DNA from 4 places in the Virgibacillus byunsanensis genome. Region 1 is predicted to be linked to each of the others. Evidence: riboswitches for the same ligand, from Rfam matches in the RefSeq annotation. Region 1 holds a riboswitch; each other region holds the start of a gene.
What was found. Region 1 has a riboswitch for cyclic di-GMP ahead of ACFQ3N_RS02770 (DUF192 domain-containing protein). Riboswitches for the same ligand answer to the same signal wherever they lie in the genome.
Positions count from the first base shown of each region.

Region 1 (5,695 bases):
TTTCTTTCGTTTGGACAACTTGAACGGTCTCTTGCTGTTGGACAACCTCTTCTGTTTCATACTGTTTGGTATAATTAAAAAATAGAATTGTTGTTATGATTCCCATGATTAAAGCTAAAAGGAATATTATTCTTGAACGCATGTCTGTCACCTACTCCGTTAATTTGATGCTATAAGCTCCACGATTCACTGCGCCCGTTTCCGTAAAGCCTGTACCTGTTCTTTCGATAAAAATACCTGGAACCGTATCATCGTCCGCTTCAATAGTAGTCGGATCCAAAAGATAAAAATAAGCAAAGCCAGTAATTTCAACTTGCTTAACCTTACCGCCATCATCATTATATGGTTTATATACTGGAACTAATAAAATTCTAGCACAATTTCGATCATTCATGTCATCACATTGATTTATTTTTTCTTCTACTACCTCACTAGTTTTACCTGAAATATTCCCTGATTCTGTATTAACAATGTCACCAATTGCCAATTCTTCATCGAATCCATTTCGAAATGTCTCTTCATATGTTTTCGCTCCTGGGCCATCTAATCCCAAAATACCAAACTCACCATAGTCAGAGTCTCCTGAACCAACTTTTAAGAAATGTGTCTCACCGTATTCAAAATTATAATCTTCTTCAACACCTAACGGGACGGCACCTACAGCACGTCCCATGACACCAAGACCAGCTGTTGCATCAACACGTACATCTAATGTATCAATACCAAATAGCTTTAGAAATGAAAGAGGAACTGTTTTATTCAAGTTAACTTTTACACTATCTTTCATTGTAATATCTACTGGACCAAGTGTGTCTTGCTCATTGTGTTGTATGGTAATATCATCCACGATGTCTCTAACATCTTGTTCATCCTCAGAAGTTAACTCCTGTGCCCCAGATAAGACGGCTGCATTTGCTATCTTTTGCAACTCTGCTTTATTCATATAAATGGTGCCACCATCAATAGCAAGACCTGTCATTCCCATTAGACCCGTAAATGCAAATGCCACAAGGACAAGTACACTGCCACTTTGTTTTAAAAAAATTTCTTTTAACTTTTTCATGCGAATCCCCTCACTCTACACGAATAGTTGAATCAACACTAAGTTCAATTGGATCTGTAAAAAGTGGTGTTAGAGGTTGATAGGGGTATGTTAACGTTATGGTTATATATTCCCCAGACACACGCTCATCTGGTGGAGGAAGAGGTTCGACAGTCAGCTTTGTACCATCGCCGGCATTAAAGCTATTGCGAGCTTTTGTTTCAATTTCATCAAAAGTCCCCCCTAGACCTGCTACTCTTACTGATTCCTGTCCAGAAAAGTGAAGCGAAGAATATTCAAAAGTCAACTTACCCACATCGAATATACCGACTAATAATAGTAAAAGGATCGGTATAACTAACGTAAACTCGACAATTGATTGCCCTTTTTCCTCACGAATCATAGTGATCCAACTCCATTAAGCATAAATGTCATTATGGCCCCACCCGCAATCGCAACTCCATAAGGAAAGGTTGCTTGAAGCCCATCTTTGTTAGGCTTAAGAGAAGGTTTGATACCGTATCTGATGCCGCATAGTGATTTGAAGATAGCTTTAAAGCGATTGAATACACCTTTTTTAAATAGTAAAACGATTAATCCAATTACTCCGCCAATCAAACCCATATATATAGCTGAAATAAATACAAATGATGCTCCTTTAACTGCTCCAACTAAAGCTAACAGTTTGACATCACCTGCTCCCATGCCGCCCATCAGATAAGGAATCAATAGAATGCCAAGCCCAGTTAGAAAACCTAAGAAACTTTCCAAAAGACCTGACCACCCATAAAGGATTCCATTTAATAGAAAGGCAAGAAGCAATGCTGGAAAAATGACTTTATTATAAATTTTTCGTGATTTCAGGTCTGTTATGACGCTGATTACTAAAACTATTAGTAATAATCCATTTAACAAGTCAATGCTCCCCTTTCTAATGTTATTGGTTTACAAAAACAGCTTTACATGTGTAAAGCTGTTTTTGTTAAAATATAATCCTTAGATCTTTATGAACCAAATCCACCTGTAATTTTAGAAGTTACGTCACCAATAATTACTGATAGTTGGTCTCCAAAAGCAACAAGTACACCAATAGCTCCAACAGCAATTACTCCCAACACGATCGCATACTCAGTCATACCTTGTCCTTCTTCTTCTAAAAACAAGCCTTTTAATTTGTTAATCAACATAATCTCTCCCTTTATTAAAGTTTTTTTATGATATAAAAATAAGTTCATCTCCGACTTTTGTTTCCGTTCTACCAGTGGTTCCTGTTGGTAATTCAATAACAGAAACAGCGTCAGCGTAACGTCCTCCAACTTTTCCCGGAGGTAATGCTTCATCAATTGCAACTACTATGTTTGCTTTGTTTAGGTATATAATATCGATGGAGTAATTCATGAAGAACGTGTGTACGGATTGACAGGGTCTAATGTGTACACCAGTACCTGATTCAAGTTTATCCGTAAACATCAAGCCTTTTAACCTCTTAACGAAACTGTACGCTTGATTAACTGTTTCGGCGATCACTTTATCATTACTCAGGTTTACTAGCTTCAAAGATTCACCTCCATGTATATTAGAAAACTTGGCTTATCGCCAGCCTTAATGGCGAAAGCCTAAGTTGCACTGTAGATAAAAAAGTTTATACTTTATTATCTACTAAAAATAACCCCGCCTCTACCGAAAGCGGGGTTTCCAAGTGACTTCGACAATTAACAAGTTTATGCAGTCATTTATGTAAAATCCTGCCAAACTAATTCAATTATCAAATTACACTTTCCCTGATCTTTCGGTAACTGGCTAGCTGCGTGTATATTCACAGCCCCTATAGTTTTGCGTCGCCGGCTTGCACCGGGTTTGCCTTTATCGAGATTCAGAAATATTTATTTTCCGACTCATCTCTTATATGCATCATAAATCATTATGTGAATATATACATCCTACAGAAGTACTGATTTTGACAAATAAGTTCTTATATCGGTAAAGCATGGCATAAACACTGGATTCTTGCAGTATTAAATCAAGCTTAAACTAAAAGTAATGAAGAAGCCCTAAATACTATCAAAAAAATAGATCTATTTACCCAAAAACAGACTAGGTAATTTGTATAGTTTTTCTAGGTGTCTCTCTTACTCATCGAAAAAGCATAACTCATCCCCAATACCATCCAAAAAAATGGGGCGACCGTGACAACACTAACATTGAAAAATGTTTGTACTAGATAACCAATTATTGCTGCTATCAAACCGTATGCAAAGATAGCTTCGTTGCCGTTAAGTCGTTTGGCAGTTGAAAGACTACTTTTTAAAATAATAAACATTAAAGCTAAGTATACCAATAATGCTGGAACCCCTAAGGTTATGGCTGTTTCAAGATATTCATTATGGGAATTATCGTGTAATTTATTCTCTCCAGCCACCGTTGGGTAGACAATAGAAAATGTACTTGGTCCTGATCCTATTAAATAGTAATCCTTTATTAAAGGAAAAGATGTCTTCCAGAGGGTCCAACGGCCTGCTCCAGCATCACCATCATCCTCTGAAACAAGTGCGTTAGCATCCTCACCAATACTAAAAATTCTATTAAATATGTAATTGTCTTCACTAACATTAACGATGACGAGTAAGAACAATAAGCTAAAAAGCAATATAGCCCATCTCTTCCATATATCCCGTCTCTTCCAAACTAGTAAAACAGTAAGAATGAAAACACCACTAAAGGCACCAATCCAAGCACCTCTTGTCGTTGTATATAATAAGGATATAAAAAGAGTAGATACGATTATCCAGTAAATGAAGTACCCCCTGCGACTTTCTACCGAAAGATACAAAGTCATTGCAAGAATGATCACTATTACAAGGTACGTTCCAAAGTAATTGGCGTTATCAAAGACCGCCCAGCTTTTAACAAAGCTCCTATCTACTGGCTTACCTGTTAAACTATCAAGATGAAAATGCTGTACAATTCCATACACCCCAACAAAAAAGGATGCAAAGACCACCAACCGAATAATATTTACCTGCTTGTTAATAGGGATTAATATATATGTAAAAAGAAAAAGAGAAATATAGCTAAACCAAGCAATTAATCCTTGAACTTTATGTAAACCCCCGAGAAAGGAAACCATTGGATCCTGTGAAAACAGAGTGGATATACAAATAAGGAGAAAAAATAGTACGGCTAACTTCTCTCCCTTTGTCTGAAGAACACCCAGGAGTCGTTTTTCCCTAAAACATTGATAAATAAAAAAGTACCACATAATAATTACAAATAAGCTTAGATAAACTAACTTAATTAAAGTAACATAATAAATATTCCAAAAAGGTAAAACTAGAAAAGGATATGCCGTCATAAAAATTAAAATAAGTACATAATATTTTTGTTTAATTGGCCTTTGCATGATTATATTAACGCTCCTTATTCTCGTAAACTATTAAATCTCAGTATATGTTAAAGTGAATTATACATAAATTCGATATATAGAACAATGCGAATCAGAAAAAAACGTTAATTTTGGAAGATACCCTCCATTTCAAAAAGTTATACTTAAGGATACATCACAAATCACCTTAGTGTGTGGTACCTTTTTAATATGAAGAAACTACTAAAAGAGGGTGTCACTATTGAAAAGGATCATAATTTTATTAATAACGACGTGTTTATTCTTGTTAGTTGCTTGTAGCGCAGGTAATGACGAAACCGAGAACGATGTTAGTTCAGATGAAATTCAATCAAACGACCAAACACAGGAACAAAATGACGAAGAAGCTGCTGAAGAGGCGAATGAAGAAGAAAATGAGGACACAGAAGCTAGTGGTGATCCTGTTGTTACAGAGGATGTTGCGAGTATTCTTCAAAAATCTGCTGAGGCAATGGCAGGAGTAACCAGCTTTAAAGGGGTCAGTGATTTTATTGATGATAGTACATTTAATGGAACTAGAGAAAAGAGTGAAACAAACTTCACTATGGAAATAATCCTTTCTGATCCGGCTGTCATGCACGCAGATATGACTTCTGTCTCAAGCGAAACAGAAGAAGGAAGTGTAGAGATGTTCATGAAAGATGGAATGTTATATATAAACTCAGAAGAAAATTGGTATTCCATGCCAACTGATTTTGGATATGGAAATTTATATGAAGACTACAAAATGCTTGAAGATGACCAAATAGAACAATACGTAGAGCATAGCAACTCGTTTGAAGTTAGTGATAATGGGGATCATTATTTAATATCCTTTGCTGATGATAGTGAAAATTATAAATCTGTTATCATGAATTCAAGTTTTGGTGCGATAAGCGACTTATTTGAAGAACACTATGATAATATGGAAATTAGTAGTGGTACCTACGAAATTAAAATCAATAAAGAAACGTTTTTTATGACACAATACACGTATGAATACGAAGCAAACACGACAGGTGAATTAGGATCAATTGAACAATACAGTAAAGGAACTTATACACTTTCGGACTTCAATGCCTACAATGAAATTGATGTACCGGAAGAAATGATGGAAAAAGCATCGCCAATAGGAGAATAGTGGAAAAAGGAGTAATTCCAATGACTATGCGAAAAGGCATCAAGCGACACGAATCACTGAAACCTTTATCACGCCACCATATGATTGGTTTGCATTTGGCACTTAAGCTAAA
Region 1 covers NZ_JBHTKJ010000007.1:226,241-231,935, reverse strand. The annotation lists gene cpaB (Flp pilus assembly protein CpaB) at 1-142, opposite strand, end outside; gene ACFQ3N_RS02790 (pilus assembly protein TadG-related protein) at 152-1,063, opposite strand; gene ACFQ3N_RS02785 (TadE/TadG family type IV pilus assembly protein) at 1,074-1,445, opposite strand; gene ACFQ3N_RS02780 (A24 family peptidase) at 1,442-1,957, opposite strand; gene ACFQ3N_RS02775 (Flp family type IVb pilin) at 2,047-2,226, opposite strand; gene ACFQ3N_RS02770 (DUF192 domain-containing protein) at 2,255-2,599, opposite strand; cyclic di-GMP riboswitch class I at 2,831-2,914, opposite strand; gene ACFQ3N_RS02765 (O-antigen ligase family protein) at 3,159-4,442, opposite strand; gene ACFQ3N_RS02760 (DUF6612 family protein) at 4,666-5,583, shown strand; gene ACFQ3N_RS02755 (hemerythrin domain-containing protein) at 5,604-5,695, shown strand, end outside.

Region 2 (5,695 bases), on a different contig from region 1:
TCTCAGACAAGTATTATGATTCTGGTTTAATCCTTGCTGTACCTGCGGATTCTGATATTGAATCAATAGAAGATGTAGGTGGATTAACAGTTGGGGCACGTCAAGGGTCTACAAGTAACGACTATTTAAAAGATAATACGGATGCTGAGGTTGAGGCATATCCAGAGATTGTAACTGCGTATATGGATTTGGAAAGAGGACGTCTGGACGCAGTGTTATATGATTTGCCAAACGTACAGTATTATATTAAAGAAAATGCTCCAGATGAATTAAAAACAGTAGGTAACGTACTAGAAGGTCAACCATATGGAATTGCATTACCAGAGGGATCTGACCTTGTTGATCCAGTTAATGAAGGGTTAGCAGCGATAAAAGAAAATGGAACTTATGCAGAGATCTATGAAAAGTGGTTCGGTACAGCACCACCTGAAACAGAATAATCAACTAAATAGACTAAAAATCAAGCGTAACAAGTCATTGCTTGTTACGCTGTTTTATTAAGGAGAGATCTAGAAGAATGATCTATACAACGTTTATGGATTCAGCATATGTTCAAAGTTTGCCATTTTTAATAGATGGCCTGAAAATTACCGTAATGATTACAGTTATTGGTCTGTTCTTTGGGATGATTATTGGATCCTTAGCTGGTTTGGGGAAACTCTCTAAAAACAAATTTATTCGAGGGTTTTGGTCGGTTTATGTCGAGGTTGTTCGAGGGACACCGATACTGGCACAAGCACTATTTCTTTATTATGGTGTTTCCGAAGATTTAATTGGCTTAAATATAACTTCCTTTACTGCAGGTGTTATTGCAATTGCAGTTAACGCCGGTGCATATATTGCTGAAATTGTCCGCGGTGCCGTATATTCTATTGATAAAGGGCAGCATGAAGCAGGACGGTCAATGGGGTTAACTGAAAATCAAACAATGCGTTATATTATTTGGCCTCAAGCTTTTAAGCGAATGATCCCCCCTCTTGGAAACCAATTTATTATTAGTTTAAAGGATACATCCGTATTTTCTGTTATCGTAGTACACGATGTCGTGTTTATGGCAAAAGAATATTACAATACTACATTTGAAATATTTGAAACACTCGTCATGGTTTGTTTACTTTACTTATGTATCACGGTGCCAACAGCACTCTATTTAAACAGACTAGAAAGGAAGCTGGATGTCTAAATGATTACAGTAAAAGAATTACACAAATCGTTCGGTGATTTAGAGGTATTAAAAGGAATTGACGCTAAAGTAGATGAGAGTGAAGTGGTGTGTGTGATAGGGCCCTCGGGCTCTGGGAAAAGTACTTTCCTTAGGTGCATCAACCTTCTTGAGGATATAACTGCAGGGGAAATTACGATTGACGGTGAAATGTTAACGGATCCCAATGTCAATATTAATGAAGTACGTTCTCAAGTAGGAATGGTATTTCAACATTTTAATCTATTTCCACATAAAACGGTTTTAGAAAATATCACGCTCGGTCCAACTAAGGTGAAGAATCTTTCTGAACAAGAAGCTAAAGACGTTGCCCTGCCACTTCTCGATAAAGTAGGATTGTCTGATAAAGCAGATGATTATCCTGATAGTCTTTCGGGTGGGCAGAAACAACGTGTGGCTATTGCTAGATCACTCGCTATGAATCCTAAAGTTATGCTGTTTGATGAGCCTACTTCTGCTCTTGACCCAGAACTTGTTGGAGATGTTCTTGAAGTAATGAAAGATTTAGCTGAAGAAGGTATGACTATGGTTGTAGTTACTCATGAAATGGGCTTTGCTAAGGAAGTGGGAGACCGTGTATTATTCATGGATGAAGGAATTATTATGGAAGAAGGGGATCCGCAACAAATTTTTGACAACCCTCAAAATCCTAGGACCCAATCATTCTTAAGTAAAATCTTATAAATTTAAACACAAAGGCAAATACTATACTTGAACTAAAAATCATAAATTGGAAAGTATAATAATAAGGTCTTTATGATGAAACTGATAAATGACTCCAGAATTGTTCTGGAGTCATTTTATCTTTAATCCCCATTGATAACTTCCATGTATAAGTGACACTGTAATGATAAATTTTGTAACATTATAAATAAATTAGCTTTTAAGGGAGTTAGGGTTTTTCAGAATAATATATAACATTATAGCTGATGTTAATGTCGTTTACACAAAGCTGCATATTCCTTTAGAGAGTACTTAATATTCATTAATAATTGCATTATCTAACCTTAGTTCGAAAATATTTTTAGATGACGGTTATGAATTTAATTGTAATGTAGAGGTTGATTAACGCCGGTAAATGTATGTGTTGAATAATGCTTTATAAACTGATAATATAAGTTAGGTTGTATAGTTATATTTACCTACAATAATCATAAATACCTACGAAAATGGCAAACTTATTGAAAAGTAAGGTCGCAAAGCCACGGGTCTAAAGTTTTTGAACTATGATCGCCGGGTCGCCGAAAAAGGTTGGATAAAACATTAATAGTTTATTATGTTTCTACATAATTTAACAAATTAAGTCCACCATTTTTGGTGGGCTATTTTTATGTATAATTCCGTACATGATGAAGAAGGGTGTTTATATGAAATGTAGATAGATGCGAGAGGCTTAAGAACAACTAATTTAAATAAAAGAGGAATGAAGAAATGTTTAATTATCATGGGGACAGTAGGCGATACAGTGTATTATTTTTACCCTATCAACGAAATTCTGATAAGAAAAATCTTGTAAGAGATGAAGGTCAATTACTTAATATTAACAGTGCATTAGTCCGTGCTATTCGAGAAAACTTATTAATAGAAGTAAAATACTACGCATATCATAATCCTAAAATAGCCATTGGGAAGATAGCCCATGTAGATAATACACTTCAGATTATTCAGATAGAAAGTGAGAATACAATTGATATTAACATGGATGATGTTGTGGGCATAAAGACATATAAATTTGCGTAATATGTGGGAGCTTCAAGATTCGATCCAATGCGAATCTTTTTTAGAGGAGCCTGTAGATAATTATTGACTGTGTAAGCCGTGTCCAGCTCCAGCGCCTTTGTTCTGTGTATAAAGGAGCAAAAACGGCTCCAGTTTCCCAGAGCTGTTTCTGTTATTTACCGTATTGCACCATGTGGAAGGATCGCATGTACACCTTTCACACCGTTTACAACCTGTGTAATGTGCAGATCAACAGTAGCACTGGCTAAAGCGGTTGCTTCTTTTTTAGTTATGTTGTGGAATTGTTGGATCAGTAGGATCATTTCATCAAGCGCTACAGCAGTTGCTTCATTTAAATCTTCATGGAATCCAAATGTTATCCATCCACTAGGTGTCATTGCCCTTGGTGTATTTAATTTCACATCATCTCTAAGGTTTAACGTAATATCCACCAAGTCCATTGGACATTCGATAGCAGTTCCTGAGACCTCACCATCACCTTGGGCAGCATGTCCATCCCCAACGGAAAATAATGCCTCATCAACTGAGATCGGCAAAAATAGACTGCTCCCTCGTACTAGCTCTTTACAATCAATATTTCCACCACAATTGCGAGGCGGGGCTGTTGTGTGGATGCCAGGTTCTGCTGGTGCTACACCCATTAAACCCATAAATGGTTGCAGGCCAACCTGGAATTGCCTTTCACCAATATGGCTACTTCCTACCATAGTAGTTGGACTTAGCTCCCAGTCAAGTTGAATTTTCTCTGTATCTGTTAAGCCTAGCTTTTCATTTTGCCAGCTTTTGAATCCTCCAGACCAGTTTTGTCCATACCATCCAGGAACAATGTCATTCAACTTAACTTCTAGCACCATACCAGGTTTTGCACCCCGTATTGCAATTGGTCCAATTATGGGGTGACCAGGTTTTTCTTCATTTTCCCTAGAGGTAAAAAACGTTCGCTCTTTTCCCTTTGATGGAGAGTAACCCCACTGAATATCCAGTGTTGTTAATCGAACAGAATCACCTGAATCAATTGTCAAGATAGATTGATAGTCTTTGCTGAAAGATCCGTGGAAGTTTTGTTTGTCTAATTTCAAATTATGTATCAATGATTGTGCCACTCCTTGTAAGTTTAATCTGTAATACAGTAATTTTATCATGAGATGATCATTGTTGTTAGTATAGTTTATTCGTTGATGATAAAATAATAGTAATGATAAACACGAAAGGAACTGTATTATGTACCTAAGTATACAGGAAACAGCGGAATTTTTATCTACAGAAGAATCAAAAATTAAAGCACTTATTGTAAATAATCGCATTCGTGCTATTTACGATGGTGAACAGTACCTTGTTAATAAGGAACAGTTTACTACACATCTTGAGCAAGTTGAGAAATACCGTAAAATGATTCAGGATTATCTCAATGAGCCTATTCCAGAAGATATTGACGTAAAGGATGAGGATTAGATTTGCATGTAGATTAAATAAACTTTATGTTAAGTACAAGTATACGCAGTATTTTTTTAAATAGAGGAGTTTTAATAAATGCCTAAAAAACATCGAACAACAAACAAGAAAATAGCTAACTCTCTTATATATACAGTGGAAGAACAATCAGAATTACTTCCTTTTTTATTAAAGTCGATGTCAAATCGTAGTCGGAATTCAGTTAAATCCATTCTTACACGTGGACAGGTTACCATTGATGACCATATTGAAACACAGCACAATTATGTCCTAGAACCAGGACAGACAGTGACCATTTTAAAAAATAAGGAAGCAGTAAAAGAAAGTGCCTTAATCGGGATGTCCATCCTTTATGAAGATGATGATATTATCGTGATCAAGAAAGAAGCTGGGTTACTTTCCATTGCAACAGAGAAAGAAAAACATCGAACAGCACTTCATCAATTAATGGAGCATGTTCGTCTAGAAAACCCACAAAACAGAGTTTTTGTCGTTCATCGACTAGATAAAGATACATCCGGGGTTATGATGTTTGCTAAAAGTGAACAAGTAAAGCGCAAATTACAAGACGCTTGGAAGGAAAATGTAAAAGAACGCACGTATGTTGCACTCGTTGAAGGGGAAGTAAAGAAACAAAAAGGTTATATTTCATCGTGGTTAAAAGAGAGTACTACGCATTTAGTGTATTCAAGCCCTAACAAATATGATGGACAGCATGCAATCACACATTATAAATTGCTGCAATCCAATAAGGATTTTTCTTTGGTAGAGGTTCAATTAGAAACGGGACGGAAAAACCAAATCCGTGTTCATATGCAGGACTTAGGTAATCCTGTCGTTGGGGATAAAAAATATGGTTCGAAAACGAATGAAATTGGTAGACTTGGACTGCATGCGAAAGTATTATCATTTAGCCACCCTACAACAGGACAATTATTGCGATTCGTTGCAGATGTACCAAAGTCTTTTCTAACAAAATCGAAATAATGAAAAGGATTAGCAGCTCAGGTAAGCCGCTAATCCTTTTCTTATAATGGAGCTTTCTTTATAACTCTTCCTTTCCTTCCTTCCGTTGTTTTTGCATTTTCAAGTGAACTGATAATTGCTTCTTCAGTGGATTCGATAACAGCCTGGAATAATTGATTCATAATGGGATGGTCATCTCGGATAAACGTCATAGATTCTATAGGTAAATCCGCATCATGATTATATGTATTTGCTGTAGAGAAGGAAATTGCTATGTCTCCACTACCATTGGATATATTGCTTCCGGTACGTGCA
Region 2 covers NZ_JBHTKJ010000053.1:48,414-54,108, reverse strand. The annotation lists gene ACFQ3N_RS16670 (transporter substrate-binding domain-containing protein) at 1-440, shown strand, start outside; gene ACFQ3N_RS16665 (amino acid ABC transporter permease) at 518-1,183, shown strand; gene ACFQ3N_RS16660 (amino acid ABC transporter ATP-binding protein) at 1,184-1,906, shown strand; cyclic di-GMP riboswitch class I at 2,384-2,468, shown strand; gene ACFQ3N_RS16655 (YolD-like family protein) at 2,654-2,962, shown strand; gene ACFQ3N_RS16650 (acetamidase/formamidase family protein) at 3,118-4,053, opposite strand; gene ACFQ3N_RS16645 (excisionase family DNA-binding protein) at 4,184-4,414, shown strand; gene ACFQ3N_RS16640 (RluA family pseudouridine synthase) at 4,493-5,401, shown strand; gene ACFQ3N_RS16635 (DmpA family aminopeptidase) at 5,443-5,695, opposite strand, start outside.
Region 2: another riboswitch for cyclic di-GMP. It lies ahead of ACFQ3N_RS16655 (YolD-like family protein); the one in region 1 lies ahead of ACFQ3N_RS02770 (DUF192 domain-containing protein).

Region 3 (5,695 bases), on a different contig from region 1:
AGCTGATTTTTTTAAAGCCTTATCTCATCCGTTACGAATTCGTATTCTTGAATTATTGGCAGAAGGCGAAAAAAGTGTAAATGAAATGCAACGTATTCTAAACAGTGAGGGTTCAGCTGTGTCCCAGCAATTAAGCGTATTGCGTAGTAAAAATATTGTAGTAGGTGTAAAGGATGGAAAAAAGGTGAGATATTCTCTTAGAGATCCGGCTATTATTCAACTGTTAGAAGCTGCACGGGAGATTTTTAATAATCATCTTATTGACACATATTCTATGTTAGAAGAACTAGACGATCGGAAAAAGAGGGTATCTAAGTGAAAGGGTTATGGAAAAAAAGCTTTAAAGGATATACGCTGAAACATTTTCAAAAAGATCTTCTTTCAGGGGTGATAGTGGGGATCATCGCAATTCCACTTGCAATGGCGTTTGCAGTTGCTTCCGGAGTAAAACCGGAATATGGAATTTACACGACGATCATTGCGGGAGTATTGATTTCCATTTTTGGCGGGTCAAAGTTTCAAATCGGAGGGCCGACTGGCGCTTTTATACCGATTCTTTTAGGTATTGTGATTACCTATGGATATACAGATTTACTACTTGCTGGTTTACTAGCCGGAATTATACTTTGTTTCATGGGTATTTTTAAACTGGGTTCATTGATTAAGTATATTCCACGTCCTGTGATGATAGGTTTCACTTCTGGTATAGCAGTCATTATTTTTACAGGACAATTGGGTAATTTTTTGGGTTTATCGGGTATGGAAAAACACGAGGCTTTTATAGCAAACATGAAAGAGATCATCCTACATATAGACACTATTAGTCTCTATAGTGTCATCACTGCTTTTATTTGTCTTTTTTCCATTTTATTGACTCCACGGTTGCTTCCAAAAGTACCTGGGCCACTTGTTGGAATAGTCGTGTCTACGGCTGTGGCTGCCGTCTTATTTTCAGGAAGTATCCCTACCATAGGCACCGTTTTTGGGGCTATTCCCAGTAGCCTTCCACAATTTATGATGCCGGAGATAACATGGGAAAGAATACAACAGCTACTGGCACCAGCTTTTGCGATTGCTGTATTAGGAGGAATTGAATCTCTGTTATCAGCTGTGGTAGCAGACGGCATGACAAACACTAAGCATAATAGTAATCGAGAGCTAATTGGACAAGGGATTGCAAATGTGGTGACACCATTATTTGGGGGTATCCCAGCTACAGGAGCGATTGCACGAACAGCCACAAATATTAAATCTGGCGCTGTCTCCTCAATGTCTGGAGTCATTCACGGGGTTTTTGTTCTGTTCACTCTACTACTTTTAGCTCCCTATGCCTCTCATATTCCATTAGCAAGTATGGCACCAATATTAATGGTAGTGGCTTGGAACATGAGTGAACGTAAACAATTTGCTCATGTGTTAAAAATGAAGACAGGAGATTCTCTTGTTTTAGTGGTGACATGTTTATTTACGGTTTTTACCAGTATTACCACAGCTGTACAGGTGGGGCTTGTTTTAGCCATTATTTTATTTGCTAAGCGAATGAGTAACATATTGGTTGTTTCTAAAGTACTTCCAGACCATACTCAAGAAAAAAGAAGCGTTCAATCTCATGTGGTTAATGATGCCCATGATTGCCCACAAATTAGTATTTTTACCATTGAAGGTCCGCTATTCTTTGGTGCTGCTCAAATGTTTGAACAACAGATTATGGAGACGATTCATTACAAACCGAAAGTCTTAATCCTACGAATGGGAAGGGTGCCTTTGATGGATACAACGGGAGAGGCACATTTAAGAAATATCATCCAACATTTTAAGAGAAGTGGTGGCATTCTTCTTCTTTCAGGCGTCACTTATGAATTAGAAGATACCTTAAAAAAATCTGGACTGTATGAGGAAATTGGAGAGAAAAACTTTTATCATCATACAGGGGAAGCTATTAATGATGCCATGTTGGTAATTGAGAAAAATTCATGTTTGGGTTGCAAGCACTTTGCTTTTCATGAATGTCAGCAGCTTTCTCAAGGAACTGAGAAAAGAGAAGGACATCTTGTTGGACAAAAGGAGATTAGTGGGGGAGCTTTTCTCTCTACTGCTCAAAAGCCATAAACGGGTATTTGAAAAAGCACTATAGAGGATATCGAGATGGAATTTAAAATTCATTCATCATCTACATTTAAAGAGTTTATGAAGGAATTCACCAAAAATTTGAAAGTGAACTATTATTAGAAGCGGTAAATGTTAAAGAAAAGTTGATGAAATTCAACTGTTTGGCAATATTAATCTTCTCAATAATACTCATAAACTAGTTATTTACATTACGGATAGTGAGAAGGAAGGACTAAAAAAATTTCACGAAACAAGAGGGCGCAGTCTGGGCTAAATACTCCACTTGCTAACCAATTTGCTAACATATTTTTCCTAGCTTCATTTTAATTTCCTAAATTGATTTTAATATAACATGAGGTCGTTGGTTCGAGCCCAATTGGAATTACTTAAACGACCACCTGCTTTAGCAGGTGGTCGTTTAAGTCTATTGCAATTTAAAAGACATGCTCAAAATAAATAAGTCACAAATGTCACTTGTTGATATTAAATATGTCACATTACAAAGGGAAATATCGGTTGCTTTTTCTAGGAGTCTTTTGGTAGTTACATTAAAGATTAAGAAGGATATTATTTATCAATTTATATTTTTCATTCAGTAAAGGGAGTAACGGTTAATTTAAATAGTGCTTCACTACACTAACAGATATAATGCTCACAACTATCCAGTATCAGCAATGTGCGAAGTCCCGGAAGTCCCACAAAGTACGTGCTATTACCAAGTAATGTAATGGTAAGAGATTCACAAACAGTCGGGAGCAAGAGTTGGAAGCAGTAATTGAAACGATATTTAAAGAAAGCAAAAATAACTATGGAACACGCAAGATTAAGATTGAGTTAGAGAAACAGGAATATACGGTTTCTCGTCGAAAAATCAGCCTATCATGGAGCAAACAGGATTTGCTTCGAACTATACTGTGGCTCAATTTAAGGTACATAAGGAAAGCTGGAATGAAGCACCTATCAAAATGAACTCCAGCGTGAATTTAATCAAGATCAGGAATTAGCTGTTGTTGTCAGCGATCTAACGTATGCACGTGTAGACGGAAAGTGGCATTACGTCTGTTTATTGATCTATTTAATCGTAAATTATCGGTCATAGTGCTAGAACCAATAAAACGGCAGAGCTTGTAGATCAGGCGATAGCGAATATCAATTTCAATCCCTATACGATGCAAATGTTTCATACCGATCATGGTAAAGAATTCGATAATATACAAGTGAAATCATTGTACTTATGGAAAGTGATAAAAAGGATGCCCACAGGGTACACATTGAGGAAGCAACTAATGACATACAAGTAAGAAATTAAATACCAAAAGAGCTTTTGATTAACTTAAAAGGGTAAAAAAATACTTATTTTGAGTAATATATTTTTTTATGGGGGTGTAGTATCGTGGGTTTAAAGGAATTTTGGCTAAACAGGAGGAAATATGATGAAATTTGTCACATCGTATCAGTTTTCAAATCAGGAAGTAATGGATCTTATACACGCTATAGATATAACTACTGAATCTAGTGAAGACATTAGTGAAGAGAAAATAAATAGGTTAGAAAATATTAAAAACACCTTCTTAGCGCACTCCAAACATACGGAAAGCGAACTTGATTTAAAAAAAAACAGTTAACTAGCCGAGAAAGGCAAGTTTTAGAATTATTAAAAATTGGTGCGGACACAGATCAGATTTCTAAAGAAATACATATATCGATACATACTGTCAAAGCACACATGAAAAAAATATACAGTAAATTGGAAGTTAAAAATAAGGTTGATCTTATTCTGAAGTATAGATAACCCTTATATTTAGTATAATTTCATAATTCACTTTCCGATAATAGCAAACTTATTGAAAAATAAGGACGCAAAACTACGGGCCTAATGAAGAATCTATGGCAGCCGAGTTACCGAAGAATTTGAGACAAAAAGCAGTCTCTTTTCTGGAGTCTGCTTTTTGTAATTAAAGGAGGGAAGTTAATGGCTAATCAAAGTTTAACCTTAGAAAAAATTAATAATATAATAATTCATCACCATTACCAACCAATCTATAACTTAATTAACTGGAGAATATGTGGCTTCGAAGTACTATTTAGATCTGCAAGTTATGAGAATCCATTGAATGCCTTTGAGGATGCAAATAAGATAAAAAAACTTTTTGAATTAGATATGTATTCATTAAAAAAAGCTGTAACAAATTACTTTCAAATACGGTCATTTCAAAATGGTGTTAAATTATACGCCAATATCTTCCCTTCTACATTGGTAAATCCTAAGTTTATAACATTTATTGAAGATGTCCACTTTAAAAAGCTATTTAATTCAATTGTCTTAGAAATAAGTGAGACGGAAATGGTGGAAGACATAGAAACATTAAAAAATGTTACTAGTCTTTTAAAAGAAAAAGGGGTTCAATTTGCGATAGATGACTTTGGAAAAGGACCAGATGACTTCAAGAAGTTAATTGAGTTAAAACCAAACATTGTAAAATTGGATAGATATTTCTCGAAAGAAATAGATAGATGTGAGGAAAAGAAAGAGCTAGTAAAGAATATAGTTAAGTACTGTAAAAAATTTAATATTAAACTTATTTTAGAGGGGATTGAAACACCTACTGAACTAGCAACCGCCAAACTGTTAGGAATAAAGTTCGCCCAAGGCTATATGCTTGGTGAACCTGAGAAATCACCTGTAGGATGGGGGAGATAATAATGATTATCTTATCTATTTATGGATTAATTGTGAACGTATTATTGGTAGTATTTTTTATTTATGGATACAAGGTTATAATCAACCAACGAGCAAAAATTGAATCATTGAATAAAGAAATTAATGACTCAAGAAAACAACCCACTAAACAGAACACTGATCCTCGGAGAAATTTTAGAGTAGAAATTTCTCATTTACCTTGTGAAGTTACTTTTATAGAAATAGAAAATGATAAAATGAAAAATCTCGAAAACAGTAAAATAACCGCTATTCTAGAAAATGTAAGCTCAACAGGATTGAAATTTGATAGTAAATATAACTTCCCAGTAAAATATAAAATAAAAATCAGAGTAAAGTTTGAATTGAAAGAGGAGTTATTTTCCTTTAAGGGGTATATTGTGCGAAAAGAAGAACATGTCAAAAATAAAATGAATTCCTATGGTATTCAATTTATTGAGACTGGAATGAAAGATCAGCAACAGTTGATCGTAAAGCTAAATCAAATAGAAGCAGAAAGAAGAAAGAAGAAAATTTCTTGATGATGATCTTAATATAAAAGGATAGTTTCCTGTGCAAAAAATACTTTAGCTTTTTATTCATGACACTATTAAATAGGTATCGATAATACTGGTTTTTTACCTAAGTGAAATTCTTATTAGAGTAGATAATTATGCAATAAATACCTTTCTCAACTCCGGTCAAAGGAAATATTATTTTGAAAAATATTAAAAGACGTGCTTATGAGACTCTGAATGCCATTGTATCTTTAGGTTTGAACTTGATAGATATGATTTATAATCAAAGGCATTTTCTTCAACACAGTCTTACTAATGGAATTGTTAAAGTAGAGCCATTAGAAAATGAGGAATACGAAATGAAACATTT
Region 3 covers NZ_JBHTKJ010000076.1:27,713-33,407, reverse strand. The annotation lists gene ACFQ3N_RS20195 (ArsR/SmtB family transcription factor) at 1-319, shown strand, start outside; gene ACFQ3N_RS20190 (SulP family inorganic anion transporter) at 316-2,109, shown strand; gene ACFQ3N_RS20185 (IS3 family transposase) at 2,872-3,078, shown strand; gene ACFQ3N_RS20180 (hypothetical protein) at 3,543-3,734, shown strand; gene ACFQ3N_RS20175 (helix-turn-helix transcriptional regulator) at 3,770-3,901, shown strand; cyclic di-GMP riboswitch class I at 3,934-4,016, shown strand; gene ACFQ3N_RS20170 (EAL domain-containing protein) at 4,082-4,810, shown strand; gene ACFQ3N_RS20165 (PilZ domain-containing protein) at 4,813-5,349, shown strand; gene sda (sporulation histidine kinase inhibitor Sda) at 5,526-5,695, shown strand, end outside.
Region 3: another riboswitch for cyclic di-GMP. It lies ahead of ACFQ3N_RS20170 (EAL domain-containing protein); the one in region 1 lies ahead of ACFQ3N_RS02770 (DUF192 domain-containing protein).

Region 4 (5,695 bases), on a different contig from region 1:
TCTTCTGTGAAATCGTAATCAATTAATTGTTGAGGAGACGTTAATAACCCAATAACACGTTTATATAGTTCAACAATGGGTAGCTTTTCGGCTTGTAAAGAAGTAATGGCTTGTTCTAGTTGTTTAAGATTTCGTTCGCTGGAGGTATCTTCTTGATGCTCCATTAATAACGTATTGATTTGAGCAATCTTGCTTTCCTGGTTCTCAATTTGACTTTCGTAATTATTTTTTTGAATAAGTAAGAACGCAAAAATACCTACCATCAATAGAATAAACAAAATACCAAAAACTACTGGGGCTATATATTTATTTGGTTGTTTTTCCAGAAGATTGATTTCTGTATTCATATTGTGTTACCCCTTTTTAAACATCTCGTTTTAATGCCAAACCAAGGACATCGATATATGCTGACTGTAATTCTTCTTTTTCAAAGCTTTGTATTGGTATCGTCACTGATTCAGAAAGTGTTTCTTTAACAGAATTTAAAAAAGAGAAATCACCTGTTAAAAGCAACCTATTAATACTTGCCTCACCTTTTGTAATGGAAAAATGATAAAAGTCGATAATCCGGTTAATCTCAATTACAAATTCATTAATGATTTCTTTTGCTATTTCTTCATTTCCCTCTGTATTAGCTTCTATTGTCATATATCTAGTAAAAACTGCTTTATGATGCTGAAACGCAGTCAGTATTAGTGCATCCTGATTCCAATGAATAAGAAGTACATGAGCTTTTTCCTCCATTTGCTGCAAATAATAATACCGATAAACGGACAACGTAGTAAGATCGGCAGCAATTGGTTTTAGTCCGGCTTCCTCAAAAACGGTTTCATATGCTATGATTTTTTCCTTTGGGTAAGCAAATAAAAGGATGTTCCTGTTTTGCTCGTCTTCACCCAAAAATTCAATGTCCAGTGCTGGATTTGCAAATGGCAAATAGAAACTATTCCCTATTTGTGTGTTTACATAAGAAATTGATTCTTCTTTCGTTAGAGAAATAGGAATTTGCAACTGTCGAATAACAACCGTATCATCTGGAACAGCAAATATAAGTTTTTTCCGCTTCCATTTATGTTTACGAACTAGTTGATGGATGACTTCTAATAGTGCTGATTTATTAACAATTGTTCCATCCTTAATAGTGCCTTCTGGAAGCTCTACCTCACCATGTGTAACCAATCCCTCTGCTGAAGGATTTTTATGGTAGGTGAAACGCAAAAGACGATTTGTTATTACTATATTTACTCTGCCATTATTCAAATATCCCATGTTGCCACCTGCTTATACTAAATTAAAATACCAATTAATGATGGATTCACCATAAAAATATGTAATCCATGTTGCTATAACAATATATGGACCAAAAGGAATTGGCTGCTTACGATTAATTAGTTTAAATACCAGCAATATCATGCCTACTAGAGCTCCGATCACACAAGAGAGGAAAAAGGCTAGTAATACTTTATCGATCCCTAACACAATCCCTAGAACACCAAACAACTTCATATCTCCGGCTCCCATACCCCCACGGCTTATCATAATTACAATTGCAATAGTGGCAATGCCTACTAGCGCCCCTGCAATGGAAGTCCACCATGGATCAAGTGGTTGTATAAAGCGCATGATGATAAATAGAGGTAAGAAGAACAGTAATACCTTATTTGGTATGAGCATGTATGTCATATCAGAAACGATTATTATAACAAGCATTGAAATTAATAGTAATGCTACAATTAATTCTATCTTTAAGCCAATCGTAACATAACTATATGCAAATAATAATCCAGTCGTTAGCTCCATCACAGGATAAATAAACGATATTTCCCCTTTACAATGGCGACACTTCCCACCCTGAAATATGTAGGATAAAACCGGAATGAGTTCATACCATGAGAGTGTATGGTTACAGTGTGGGCAAATTGATCGATCGTTCGCGAAGGGTTGATTTTGTGGTAAGCGTAAGCCGACTACATTGAAGAATGAGCCGAAGATTAGGCCAAGTAGGAAGAAAAATAAGATTATTACTGTATCCATGTAATAAAGCTCCTGTCCCTATAAGATAAAACGCCCTGCAACAAAATTGCATGGGCGTCATTATTCACCGTACTACTTTTTCAGATAAAACCAATTTTAACATCAAAATGTAGCACCAGATTCTGAAACATTATTAATCACATGATCTTCATTATATTCGTGGTCACCAACATCTTGAGGTACATCATCTAAATAATCATTCTCAACAAGTTCGTTAATTGTAACATTACCGTCTTGAACTTCATCTAAACCACCAATATATGCTAATCTAGCAGCATTTTCTATTAATTTAACATTAGCCTCATGTGCCTTTTCCTCAGAATCTCCAATAACATTCCCAATAGTCGGTACTGCGATTGCCGTAATAATTGCTAAAATAGCGATAACTGCCAATAACTCTACTAAAGTGAATCCTTTTTCCCTTTTCAATATCTTTTTCATGCGTGTTAGCATAAATTATTCCCACCTTTTTAAAGCATAAAAATTTCATACCATAGCTGGTCGGTTGTACTACGTACTCCTGACTAACCAAGTGCCCAAATGAAGATAGTCTATCAAAGTATCCTACTAAAGTTCTATTTCCATTATAATACATTACTTGACAAATATCTATGAATTTCTATACCATTCAAAAAGTTTCAAACAACGAAAACATCGGTATAACCACTGCTGTGATAATACCTCCAACTATTACAGTTAATATGATTATCATCAAAGGCTCAATCAATGTTTTAATTCTCGTAGACAACTGATCTAATTCTTCTTCGTAGAATTCAGCGGCTTTTGAAAGCATTTGATCTAATGTCCCGGTTTTTTCACCGATTTTAATCATCTGTGTAACTAAAGCAGGGAACGCCCAATGATCTTTCATGGGTATCGTAATCGACTCGCCTACCTCCAATGACTTCCTTGCCTGCTCAAGAACATCTTGAATCACCCTATTACCAACAACTTTTTCGGTGATTTCTACCGATTGTAAAATAGGTACAGCACTATTAACCAATGTACTTAACGTTTGTGTCATTCGAACCATTGCACCTTTATGAACCAGAGCTCCTAGGAAAGGAAACTTCATTTTAATTCTATCTATTCGATAAATGAGACTGTCAAATTGTATCACATACTTGTAAATAACAATCCCCAATGCCATTAATATAACGAATACCCACCAAAACGAACGAAGCCAATCACTTAAATTTAAAATAAATCGTGTATACGGAGGGACCTCCTCACCAAGTGAATGAAACATACTGACAAATTGTGGCACAATAAAAACTAATAAAAATATACTAAGTACCAGCGTTATAACTCCTACTACACCTGGATAAATTAACGCCGACACGACCTTTTGTTTATTGCGATATTCCTTTTCATAGTAATCTGCCATTTGATTAAGAATGTCATCCAATTTACCACTAGCTTCTCCTGCGTTAATCATATTGACAAGTAGTGACGGGAACACTTTTGGATGACGTTCTACAGCCTTTGAAAGTGATTGACCTTGATCTAATTGTTTATCCATGTCGATAAGTGCAAGTTTTAAAACTTTACTTTCAGTTTGCCTAAACATGGTTTTTGTAGCTTCCGAAATCGAAATCCCTGCATGAATTAAAGTGGAATATTGTCTAAGAAAGATGACAAACTCTTTATTATTAACCTTTTTGTTCAGTACAATATCTCTATTCCATGTTTTCGCCTCTGCAATCTCAAAAACTATTAAACCACTATTTTCAAGCTCTACAAGTGCATCCTTTTTGGAATCCGCTTCTACTTTTCCTGTTATTTTTTGTCCTGAGGTTTTTTTACCAGTATATTGGTAATTCATTCATGATTAACTCCTTTCCCGCATAAAAGGAGCAGCAGTGTCCAGCGAAATTTTATCATCCTGGAGTAAACGTTTAAGATCCATTTCTAGAGTGTGCATACCTTGTTCTTTAGATGTTTGTAATACATTCTGAACTTGATGCAGCTTTTCGTTTCGAATTAGATTTTTAACTGCTGGTGTATTGATCAATATTTCAGTTGCTACATTGCGACCCATATTATCTTTCGTTATAAGTAGTCGCTGAGAAATAACAGCCTTTAAAATGGTTGATAGTTGAATCCGTATCTGTGTTTGTTGACCTGGAGGAAATACATCAATAATACGTTCGATGGTAGAAACTGCGTCCGTTGTATGTAATGTTCCTAAAACCAAATGACCAGTTTCAGCAGCTGTAATTGCTGTGGAAATTGTTTCTAAGTCCCGCATCTCTCCTACTAGAATAACATCCGGATCTTGTCGTAAACTTGCTCTTAGTCCCCCTGCAAAACTATTTGTATCAAACCCAATTTCCCGTTGATCAATAATGGATTGATCATGTTTATGCATATATTCAATGGGGTCTTCAAGGGTAATAATATGTTTGTTCATCGTTTTATTCATATAATTTATCATCGAAGCAAGTGTTGTGCTTTTACCACTTCCAGTAGGCCCTGTAACAAGTACTAACCCCTGTGGCTCATGAACCATTTGTTTCACAATTTGTGGTAAATCCAGCTCTTCAACGGAAGGGACTCTCGTTGGTATAATCCTGATTGCAAGCGATAATTCACCACGTTGATAGAAGGTATTGATCCGAAATCTTGATAACCCTCTTATTCCGTATGAAAAATCCAGTTCACGTTTTTCCGTCAACTTTGTCCATAAATTTTCAGGAATGATTGCTTTAACAATTTGCTTTGTGTGAAGAGGCTCCAATTTTTCTTCAACTTGGTCCAGTAATTTGCCATTCACACGGAAAATAGGGGGTTTACCAATGGTTAAATGAACGTCTGATGCTTTCATATGGTATGCCTCTGTCAACCATTTATCAAATTGTTCTTTCATGTGTATCTCCCCTTATAAACTAATAGAAACTTGCATCATTTCTTCCATCGTCGTTAGTCCTTCTTTTACTTTTTCAAGTCCATCTTGCATTAAAAATTCCATCCCTTGTTCTTTTGCATAGCCTTGAATTTCTGCTAACGACTTTTTATTAAGCAACATACTTTTTATTTTATCGTCAATAACTAATACTTCATGTACTGCAAGTCTACCTCGATATCCTCGTTGGTGACAGCTGTTACAGCCTTTTGCATAATAAACCGTATCCATTTCGATATTATGGCTCGAGAAAATTTCCTTTTCCATTTCTGTCGGCTCTCGTTCTGTTCGACAATCACGACAGATTTTACGCACTAAACGCTGGGCTACAATCCCGTTTAAGGCAGATACTACTAAATACGGTTCAATACCCATATCAATTAATCTTGGCACTGTATCAATGGCACTATTCGTATGCAAAGTACTTAAAACGAAGTGCCCTGTAAGTGATGCACGAATTGCTATCTCAGCAGTTTCCTGGTCACGAACTTCACCAACCATAATAATATTTGGATCCTGTCGCAAAATGGAGCGTAACCCATTAGCAAATGTAAGACCAATCGAACTATTAGTTTGTACTTGATTAATACCTTCTAATTGAAATTCAACGGGGTCTTCAACGGTTATAATATTAACCATTTCTTGATTCAAAAAGTTAATGGAAGCATATAGTGTTGATGTTTTCCCGGAACCAGTAGGACCGGTTAACAAAACAAGTCCTGATGGTTGTGAGATTAATTGTCTGTATTTCCTGTG
Region 4 covers NZ_JBHTKJ010000013.1:35,199-40,893, forward strand. The annotation lists gene ACFQ3N_RS06805 (PilN domain-containing protein) at 1-347, opposite strand, end outside; gene pilM (type IV pilus biogenesis protein PilM) at 364-1,269, opposite strand; gene ACFQ3N_RS06815 (prepilin peptidase) at 1,282-2,034, opposite strand; gene ACFQ3N_RS06820 (prepilin-type N-terminal cleavage/methylation domain-containing protein) at 2,137-2,487, opposite strand; cyclic di-GMP riboswitch class II at 2,525-2,608, opposite strand; gene ACFQ3N_RS06825 (type II secretion system F family protein) at 2,663-3,859, opposite strand; gene ACFQ3N_RS06830 (type IV pilus twitching motility protein PilT) at 3,866-4,903, opposite strand; gene ACFQ3N_RS06835 (GspE/PulE family protein) at 4,916-5,695, opposite strand, start outside.
Region 4: another riboswitch for cyclic di-GMP. It lies ahead of ACFQ3N_RS06820 (prepilin-type N-terminal cleavage/methylation domain-containing protein); the one in region 1 lies ahead of ACFQ3N_RS02770 (DUF192 domain-containing protein).